3 regions of the Brenneria nigrifluens DSM 30175 genome follow, and region 2 is predicted to be linked to each of the others. Evidence: predicted binding sites of a transcription regulator. Region 2 holds the regulator's gene; each other region holds the start of a gene.
The links. Region 2 encodes PurR, which represses purine synthesis genes. Its sites were predicted from a motif close to CANGCAAACGTTTGCNTG; they were not measured.
Positions count from the first base shown of each region.

Region 1: the regulator PurR is predicted to act here: its motif matches at 1,411-1,428, upstream of carA (glutamine-hydrolyzing carbamoyl-phosphate synthase small subunit).
Region 3: the regulator PurR is predicted to act here: its motif matches at 1,933-1,950, upstream of serA (phosphoglycerate dehydrogenase).

Region 1 covers NZ_CP034036.1:712,633-715,914, forward strand. Annotated here, with positions in the region: gene ispH (4-hydroxy-3-methylbut-2-enyl diphosphate reductase) at 1-104, shown strand, start outside; gene dapB (4-hydroxy-tetrahydrodipicolinate reductase) at 380-1,204, shown strand; gene carA (glutamine-hydrolyzing carbamoyl-phosphate synthase small subunit) at 1,651-2,799, shown strand; gene carB (carbamoyl-phosphate synthase large subunit) at 2,814-3,282, shown strand, end outside.
Region 2 covers NZ_CP034036.1:2,459,681-2,462,962, reverse strand. Annotated here, with positions in the region: gene cfa (cyclopropane fatty acyl phospholipid synthase) at 1-748, opposite strand, end outside; gene purR (HTH-type transcriptional repressor PurR) at 1,361-2,377, opposite strand; gene cydH (cytochrome bd-I oxidase subunit CydH) at 2,746-2,835, shown strand; gene EH206_RS11520 (C40 family peptidase) at 2,932-3,282, opposite strand, start outside.
Region 3 covers NZ_CP034036.1:664,894-668,175, reverse strand. Annotated here, with positions in the region: gene EH206_RS03055 (zinc-binding alcohol dehydrogenase family protein) at 1-450, shown strand, start outside; gene serA (phosphoglycerate dehydrogenase) at 622-1,851, opposite strand; gene rpiA (ribose-5-phosphate isomerase RpiA) at 2,149-2,805, opposite strand; gene EH206_RS03035 (LysR family transcriptional regulator ArgP) at 3,007-3,282, shown strand, end outside.

The DNA.
Region 1 (3,282 bases), 1.7 Mb from region 2:
AGGCCCTGGGCGGAGAGATTGCCGTGGAAATGCAGGGGCGCGAAGAGAATATCGTCTTTGAAGTGCCCAAAGAGCTGCGCGTTGAAGTCAAGCTAATCGATTAACATTGATGGCGGCGGGAGCGCGTTTTCGCTTCGCCGCCTCTTCCTCCATTCTCCCCGAATAAACCCGACCGCCGGTTAATTATCGGATAAAATGCATATTTATGCGCTGTCGCGCTTAATGTGGCGGCGTAAGCGCTGGCTGCGGACAGGCTTTACGCGTTAACCTCTCTGCGCGCACAATTTTCTTATCCGCCTATTAAATCCGCTGGCGATAGGGCTTCACGCCCGTTAACCTAGCGTTATTTCATGAAGAAATCAGCAAAGAGAGAGACATTATGCAGGATTCATCAATCATCCGTATCGCCGTTGCCGGTGCCGGCGGTCGTATGGGGCGTCAGCTTATTGCGGCCGTTGAGCAGGCGGAGGGCGCGATATTGGGCGCCGCGCTGGAGCGTCCGGGATCGTCGCTGGTAGGGGTTGACGCCGGCGAACTGGCCGGGCTGGGCAAAACCGGCGTGGCGGTGAGCGACAGCCTGGAAGCCGTGCGTGACGACTTCGATATCTTAATCGATTTTACCCGTCCTGAAGGCACGCTGGCCTATCTGGCGTTTTGTCGTCAGCACCATAAGGGCATGATTATCGGCACCACCGGCTTTGATGAGCAGGGAAAAGCGGCTATTCGCGACGCCGCGCGGGAGATAGGCATTGTTTTCGCCGCTAACTTCAGCGTGGGCGTGAATGTGATGCTCAAGCTGCTGGAAAAAGCCGCCAAGGTGATGGGCGATTATAGCGATATCGAAATTATTGAGGCCCACCACCGCCATAAAGTGGATGCGCCTTCAGGAACGGCGCTGGCGATGGGCGAGGCGATTGCCGGTGCGCTGGGGCGCGATCTGAAAACCTGCGCCGTTTATGCCCGCGAAGGCTATACCGGCGAGCGCGATCCGCAAAGCATTGGTTTTGCCACCGTGCGGGCGGGCGATATCGTCGGCGAGCACACGGCGATGTTTGCCGATATCGGCGAGCGCGTGGAGATTACCCACAAGGCTTCCAGCCGTATGACCTTTGCCAATGGCGCGGTAAGGGCGGCAATCTGGGTGAAATCCAGAAAAGAGGGGCTTTTCGATATGCGCGACGTGCTTGGTTTGGATGATTTGTAAAAGATAAGTGTAAATAAAATAAATATAACCCAATGATAAAAGTGGCGATTTTATGTCGTTGCTTTTATTTTTGCGGTTTTATTTTGTCTTATTGGTTGATTTTGTTATTTATCTCGATTTTGTTGTTTTTCAGGCCCGTTTTTTTATTCTGAAGCAGCAAAACGGAGCCTGTTGAGTGATTTTTACCTTTATTTTAACCATCTGGGGTGGCAATCGTTTACTTTCCTTAGTTAACCTGTGTTTTTACGGCGGTGGGCCGGCATTTATGCCATAAGCTATATAAATAAGGGAAAAAGTGCGGTTGAAGTGGACAATTTAGCCGGCCATCATTAAAATGCGCCCAATTTGCCAAAAATTTACCTCGCAGGTGGTTTTTGCGTTGATTTAGATCGATTAATCTGAATTAATATGCAAATAACATGATTTTTTATTCCTTGGAGGGTGTTTTGATTAAGTCAGCGCTATTGGTTCTGGAAGACGGAACCCAATTCCATGGCCGGGCCATCGGGGCGGAAGGCTCGGCAGTGGGAGAAGTGGTCTTCAATACGTCGATGACCGGATATCAAGAAATCCTTACCGATCCATCCTATTCCCGCCAAATCGTGACTCTCACTTATCCCCATATCGGTAATGTCGGTGCCAACGACGCCGACGAAGAATCGCCAGCCATACAGGCCCAGGGGCTGGTTATTCGAGACCTGCCGCTGATTGCCAGTAACTACCGCAGCGAAGAGAGCCTGTCCGACTACCTCAAACGCCATAACATCGTCGCCATCGCCGATATCGATACCCGTAAGCTGACCCGCCTGCTGCGCGAGAAAGGCGCCCAGAGCGGCTGTATTATCGCCGGCGACGCGCCGGACGCCGCGCTGGCGTTGGAAAAAGCCCGGGCGTTTCCGGGGCTGAAGGGCATGGATCTGGCGAAAGAGGTCACCACGGCGGAAAGCTATGGCTGGACGCAGGGCAGCTGGACGCTGGAAGGCGGGCTGCCGGCGGCGAAAGCGCAGAGCGAACTGCCTTACCATGTAGTGGCTTACGACTACGGCGTGAAGCGCAACATTCTGCGCCTGCTGGTGGACAGAGGCTGCCGCCTGACGGTGGTGCCGGCGCAGACCCCGGCGGAGGAGGTGTTGAAACTGGATCCGGACGGCATCTTCCTGTCGAACGGCCCGGGCGACCCGCAGCCTTGCGACTACGCCATTCGGGCGATTAAAGCCTTTCTGGACACTGATATTCCGGTATTCGGCATCTGCCTCGGCCACCAGTTGCTGGCGCTGGCGAGCGGGGCGAAGACGGTCAAAATGAAGCTTGGCCACCACGGCGGCAATCACCCGGTAAAAGATCTGGATAATAATCGCGTGATGATCACCGCTCAGAACCACGGTTTTGCGGTGGATGAAAACGATCTGCCCGCCACTCTACGGGTGACGCACAAATCGCTGTTCGACCACACGGTGCAGGGGATTCACCGCACCGACAAGGCGGCGTTCAGTTTTCAGGGGCACCCGGAAGCCAGCCCCGGCCCGCACGATGCGGCGCCGTTTTTCGACCACTTTATTGAATTGATCAAGACTTACCGTTCTTCAGCCGAATAATCAGGAGCGAGAAAATGCCAAAACGTACAGATATTAAAAGCATCCTGATTCTGGGCGCCGGTCCGATCGTTATCGGCCAGGCGTGCGAATTCGACTACTCCGGGGCGCAGGCCTGCAAAGCGCTGCGCGAAGAGGGCTACCGCGTCATTCTGGTGAACTCCAACCCGGCCACCATTATGACCGACCCGGAAATGGCCGACGCCACCTACATCGAGCCGATTCACTGGGAAGTGGTACGCAAAATCATCGAGAAAGAGCGCCCGGACGCGGTGCTGCCGACCATGGGCGGCCAGACGGCGCTGAACTGCGCGCTGGAGCTGGAGAGTCAGGGCGTGCTGGCCGAATTCGGCGTCACCATGATCGGCGCCACCGCCGATGCGATTGATAAGGCCGAAGATCGCCGCCGCTTTGACGTGGCGATGAAGAAAATCGGCCTGGATACCGCCCGTTCCGGTATCGCGCACAATATGGAAGAGGCGCTGG
Region 2 (3,282 bases):
CGTAGTTGCGCGGTCCGACATGCTCGAACATGCCCACCGAAACCACCCGATCGAATTGCATATCCAGATCGCGATAGTCCCGCAGCAAAATCGTGACGTCCAGATCCTGGCAGCGCTGCTGGGCTAATTTTTGCTGTTCTTTGGAAATAGTGACGCCGCAAACGGAGACGCCGTACCGGCGTGCGGCGAATTCCGCCAATCCGCCCCAGCCGCAGCCGATATCCAGCAGCGTCATTCCTGGCTGAAGCTGCAGCTTTTCGCAGATCATCTCCAGTTTGTCTTCCTGCGCCTGCTCCAGGGTGGATGCCTGTTTCCAGTAGCCGCAGGAGTACTGCATATAGGGGTCCAGCATCAGCGAAAACAAGTCATTACCTAGATCATAGTGCGCTTCGCCGACTATCCAGGCGCGTTTTTTGGATTGCAGATTCATCAGCCGTGCGGCGGCGACGCGCAAAATATCTTTCAGGTGCTGAGGTATTTTTTCATCCAGTCCGGCGCGTAGTATGCGATGAAAAAAAACGTCCAGCCGCTCACATTCCCACCAGCCATCCATATAACTTTCACCCAATCCCAATGATCCTTCACGCAATACGCGTTTAAAAAAATCAGGATTCTTGACCTTGATATCAAAAGGGCGGGAACCGTTGATTTTTACATCGGCCATGTCCAGCATTTCACGCACAATCCGGGACCATGACGTATGATGACGGCCCAGTTCCTCGACATCCTCTACACATGATGAACTCATAATTTCTCCCTACCTTGCTGCTCGCGAAACACCCGCAAGGAAAGCATAGACAATTATTACCAATCGGTATCGGTGGGATCACCCATCGTCTACTCTCCGAATATCAGAGGAAAATGAAGAGAAAAAAGCCGGTACGCAAACACGTAGAGGCACTCATCCTAAGATAAATACGCAAACTCCCTATGCGCTTAACGCTCAAAGGATAGTGAATTAAATATATACCCGTCATACTTCAAGCTGCAGATGCGTTGGCTGCATTACTCGGCCCCTCCCTGGGCCTCACCCCGTTGGGGCCGCTGCAAGCAGCGTTCAAATCTGCTCCAGGCAGATTTGTCAGTCACCCGAATCACTTACTTGAGTAAGCTCATCGGGATTAAATGAGAGACATCCTGTCTCTCACCGCAGGCCAGCCGTTAGCTGGTCAAATTCGTTCCCGACGAATTTGTCCTTCCCTTGCCGCCTTCCTGCAACTCGAATTATTTAGGGTAAAAATTATGATTGTCGTGCTAAAAACTGCTGTTCAGTTTATGACTGCTTCGGCCAAGGTACAAGTATAAATTGGCCGAAGCATTGTTGGCGTGGCGCGCGTTTCCGTTCTCAGGAGTAACGTCGTTAATCGCGGAATGGGCCGTCGGCCACGGAACGGCGTTCGATAAGGGCGGGGTGTACCTCAATGGTCTGTGCGTCTTCCCTCTTGCTGGTGATGCGGTCCAGCAACATGGCGAAAGCCGATTGCCCCAGCCGTTCTTTAGGCTGATGGATGGTGGTCAGCGCCGGGGTGAAAAAGCGGGAATGGCGGATATTGTCGTATCCGATGACCGAAATATCCTGGGGAACGCGCAGCCCCAGCTCATCGGCGGCGCAGATTGCCCCCATAGCCATAATATCTCCGCCGCAGAACACCGCCGTCGGCCGGTGTTTTTGCGCCAGAATCTGATGCATCGCCTTATAGCCGGATTCAGGCTCGAAATCTCCCTGCACGATCCATTCATCATGAATCTGAATATTGGCGTCGTTCAGCGCTTTTAAAAATCCAAGATAGCGCCCGCTGCCGGTATTCCGTTCCTGAATGCCGGGAATGGCGCCGATATCCCGATGGCCGCGCTCTATAAGGTAGCGGCCCGCCATATAGCCGCCCTCAAAGGCGTTATCAATAATGGTATCGGTAAAATCGCTGTGGGCCTGCCCCCAGTCCATGACCACCATCGGAATGTTGCGATAGTCTTTCAGCATGCTGAGCAATTCAGGCGGGTATTCGGCGCACATAACCAGCAATCCATCGACGCGTTTTTGGGCCAGCATGGAAAGATAGGCGCGCTGTTTATCGAGATTGTTATGTGAGTTACACAAAATCAGCGTGTAACCTTTGGCGTAACAGCTGTTTTCGACGGCTTCAATGATTTCAGCAAAGTAGGGAGCTTCGCTTGAGGTCGCCAGCAAACCAATGGTTTTGGTGTGATTGACCTTAAGGCTGCGGGCGACGGCACTGGGTGAATAGTGTAATTCCTTGATTGCCGTCCTGACGGCGGCCCTGGTCTCTTCGGCGACGAAACGTGTTTTGTTGATCACGTGCGATACGGTTGTGGTAGAAACGCCAGCACGTTTTGCCACATCTTTGATCGTTGCCATGTAAAAATGACTCCTGAAGCGACTTACTTACAGTCGTAAGTATATTGTTAATCGTTTGCCTGCGTTTAATGTTCTCTTTCCAGATAAAAACAGGGTTTCAGAAGGAGAATGCCGAATGTTACACCTGAAGGGGCAAGGCTGGCGTTTTTCGACCGATACACCCATACGCGGCCTGTCGTCAGACAGCGGATTTTGTCCGATTTGCCACTAAAGTGGAAGCGGTAATTTATACTATTAGCGAGACGCCGGTATGAGATTTTTTTCTCAAACTATGAAAGACTGTCAATCGCAATACGCAGTTTTACCCTGAAGTTTGGACGGTCGATACTTTCTTTTGATAATTGGTGTGCGCGAAAAAGGAGACGCCTATGGATACTGACCTGAAAATATCGTTGCTGGCTACCATCGGCGCGCTGGCGATGATCTTGATATTCAGCTTTGCCGCCGTACTGAATTAACGGCCCTGGGCCGAGTCTCTTTTTTATCTTCACGGACAGGTTTAAAGCGTAAAACCTGTCCGCATTCTCTCCGCGCAGGCGTTGGCCCCTAGCCGGTTAACGAACGGTCTGGGGAGTGACCACGCGGCGTGCGCCGACATAGTGCTCCCGCCAGTAATCTTCGCTCAGTTTACTAATACGAATATCCGCGCCGCTACGCGGCGACTGAATGAATTTTCCGTTTCCCAGATAAACCCCAACGTGATCGGCCGCGCCGCGATTGTTGATGCGGAAGAACACCAGATCGCCGCTTTCCAGCTCGTTTTTGCTAATCGGCGCCGCATCGCGCAGGTGGTACATTTCATTCGCCGTGCGCGGGATAGCGATTTTGACCACGTCTTTATAGGCGTAATAAACCAGACCGCTGCAGTCAAAGCCGGTGAACGGCGATGCCCCTCCCCAGCGATA
Region 3 (3,282 bases), 1.8 Mb from region 2:
GCGGAATGGTGTCGCCAGCGCGGGGCGCATCTGGTAGTCGATTATCGCCATCTGGTTGACGGGCTGGAAAAAGAAGGCATCAAACAGGTAGACTATATTTTCTGCCTGAATGATACCGACGGCCACTGGGATGCCATCAGCAAACTGATTGCCCCGCTGGGACACATCTGCACCATCGTGGAAAATCAGCATCCGCTCGATCAAAACGCCCTGAAGCTAAAAAGCGCCGTGCTGCATTGGGAATTCATGTTTACCCGCAGCATGTTCAACACGCCCGATATCAGCCGGCAGGGAGAAATTCTGCAGGAGGTCGCCCATTTGATCGATACGGGAAAATTACAGGGAACGGCAAGCGAAACCTTGCAGGGGCTGAGCGTTGAAACGCTACGCCAGGCTCATCGGAAAGTGCTGGAAGGACATATGCGCGGCAAGGTGGTTATTGCCTTCTGACGGGGAAACACCAGCCCCGGAGAGGGGCTGGTCACAGACCGCTGAATAAAGTTTGATATTAGGGAGAGCGTGGCGAGGGGCCGTAGCGGCGTAAGCCGCCGGAGCGCCCCTCGGTACGGTAGGCCCGTGTATCTCAGACTCACAGACAGCTTTGTCGGCAAACTAAACTTATCAGTACAACAGACGGGCACGGATAGTGCCGGGTATCGCTTTCATCAGTTGTAACGCCGTATGCGCGCCGTCAGTTTCAACATCAATCACCACATAACCAATCTCCGCGCTGGTTTGCAAATACTGCGCCGCGATATTGATGCCCTGTTCGGCAAAAATCTGGTTAATCTGCGTCAGTACGCCAGGGCGATTTTCGTGAATGTGCAGCAGGCGGGCGCGTTCGCCATGAACGGGCAGTGAAACTTCAGGGAAGTTGACCGCGGACAGCGTGGAGCCATTATCCGAATATTTAGCCAGTTTTCCGGCGACTTCGGCACCGATATTTTCCTGAGCTTCCTGCGTTGAACCACCGATATGCGGCGTCAGCAACACGTTATCAAACTCGCATAGCGGTGACAGAAACGGATCGCTGTTGGATGCCGGCTCTTGCGGGAAGACGTCAATCGCCGCGCCGGCGATATGCTTGCTGGTCAATGCCTCGGACAGCGCGGCAATATCAACCACCGTACCGCGCGACGCGTTAATCAGAATCGAACCCGGCTTCATCAGCGTCAGCTCTTCGGCCCCCATCATATTCTGGGTACTTTCCGTTTCCGGCACATGCAGGCTGACCACGTCGCTCATATTCAGCAGATCGGAAAAATGGCGAACCTGCTGGGCATTCCCCAGCGGGAGCTTACTTTCGATATCATAGAAATAAACGTGCATACCCAGACTTTCCGCCAGAATGCCCAACTGCATACCGATATGACCGTAGCCGATGATGCCCAGCTTCTTGCCGCGTGCTTCATAGGAACCGACGGCCAGCTTGTGCCAGACGCCGCGATGCGCTTTGGCGTTCGCCGCCGGAATACCGCGCAGCAGCAACAGCATTTCGCCAAGCACCATCTCAGCTACCGAGCGGGTATTGGAAAAAGGCGCGTTGAATACCGGAATACCGCGTTTTGTCGCCGACGGCAGTTCAACCTGATTGGTACCGATACAAAAACAGCCGACCGCAATCAGTTTTTCAGCGGCGGAGAAAACGTCTTCCGTCAGGTGCGTACGCGAGCGAATACCGACGAAATGCGCGTCGCGGATGGAGGCTTTCAACGCTTCCGGATCCAGTGCGCCTTTGTGATATTCGATGTTGGTGTAACCCGCGGCGCGCAGATTTTCCAGCGCGCTCTGATGCACCCCTTCAACGAACAGAAACTTAATCTTATCTTTTTCTAATGATACCTTTGCCATTTCCCGACCTTATTTTCAGACTTCAGATGCGGCAGTTTGCTAAACAGCCTCTGCCAACATAACAAAAATTACGCCGTCTTCAATACAAACGATTGCCTCTCTCGTACGGCTCGTGGGAGGAGCGCTCAACATTTCCGGCAAAAAATATGGCTAAATAAACACATCGCCATATCGACGATAAATAAAATAAGAAAAAGTGATATTAAGTGCCAAAAATGAGCTGTAGACGACAAATGTATTTTTATACAAAAAATTTTCCGGCGCGGCAATCCCGCTCACGCCCCGGAGGCGGGAGCGTTACCTCACCGTTTTCACTCCTGTCGAGGTGCCGACCAGCGCCACATCCGCGCCGCGGTTGGCGAAAAGCCCCACGGTGACGACGCCGGCAATACCGTTTATGTGATTCTCAACGGCAACCGCATCCATAATGTTCAGGTTGTGAACATCGAGAATAATATTGCCGTTATCGGTCACCACGCCCTGGCGATATTCCGGCTGTCCGCCCATTTTGGCCAGTTCCCGCGCCACATAAGCCCTGGCCATGGGAATCACCTCAACCGGCAGTGGAAATTTACCCAGCACGTCAACCTGTTTTGACTCATCGACAATGCAGATAAACTGACGGGCGATGGCGGCAATGATTTTTTCCCGGGTCAGCGCCGCGCCGCCGCCCTTTATCATCTGCATATGCCCGTTGATCTCGTCCGCGCCGTCGACGTACACATCCAGGGAATCCACCTCGTTACAGTCAAAAACCGGGATCCCCAGGCTTTTCAGTTTGGCCGTCGAGGCGTCGGAGCTGGATACCGCGCCGGTAATCTGCTGTTTGATCGACCCCAGCGCATCGATAAAATGCGCGGCGGTCGAACCGGTCCCCACCCCAACGATGGTATCGGGGCGAACGTAATCCAGCGCCGCCCAGCCAACTGCTTTTTTCAGTTCATCCTGTGTCATAGTCTGTTTCAGGCCCATAGCTACGAAAGTACGAAAACGTGGGCGTATTATAGAACACCCATGGGGGGAAATGGCGTAAATTCCCCCCGCCGTCGGCGCATTATTTTATCGCCGCCGCAGGTATATAAGATTTCTGCATGGAAAAGCGCAAAATGTGGCATAGTGAAAAAATAGATTTCGTTCAGAGGAATTTTTACTTTCATGAAACGCCCGGACTATCGAACGCTTCAGGCTTTGGACGCCGTTATCCGCGAACGGGGTTTTGAGCGCGCCGCGCAGAAACTATGCATCACGCAATCGGCGGTATCCCAGCGCATCAAGCAACTCGAAAATCTGTTCGGTCAGCCGTTGTTAGTCAGGACCATCCCTCCCCGCCCCACGGAGCAAGGGCAGAAACTGTTGGCGCTGCTGCATCAGGTCGAGCTGCTGGAAGAGGAGTGGCTGGGTAATGAAGCCAGCAGCGACATTCCGCTGCTG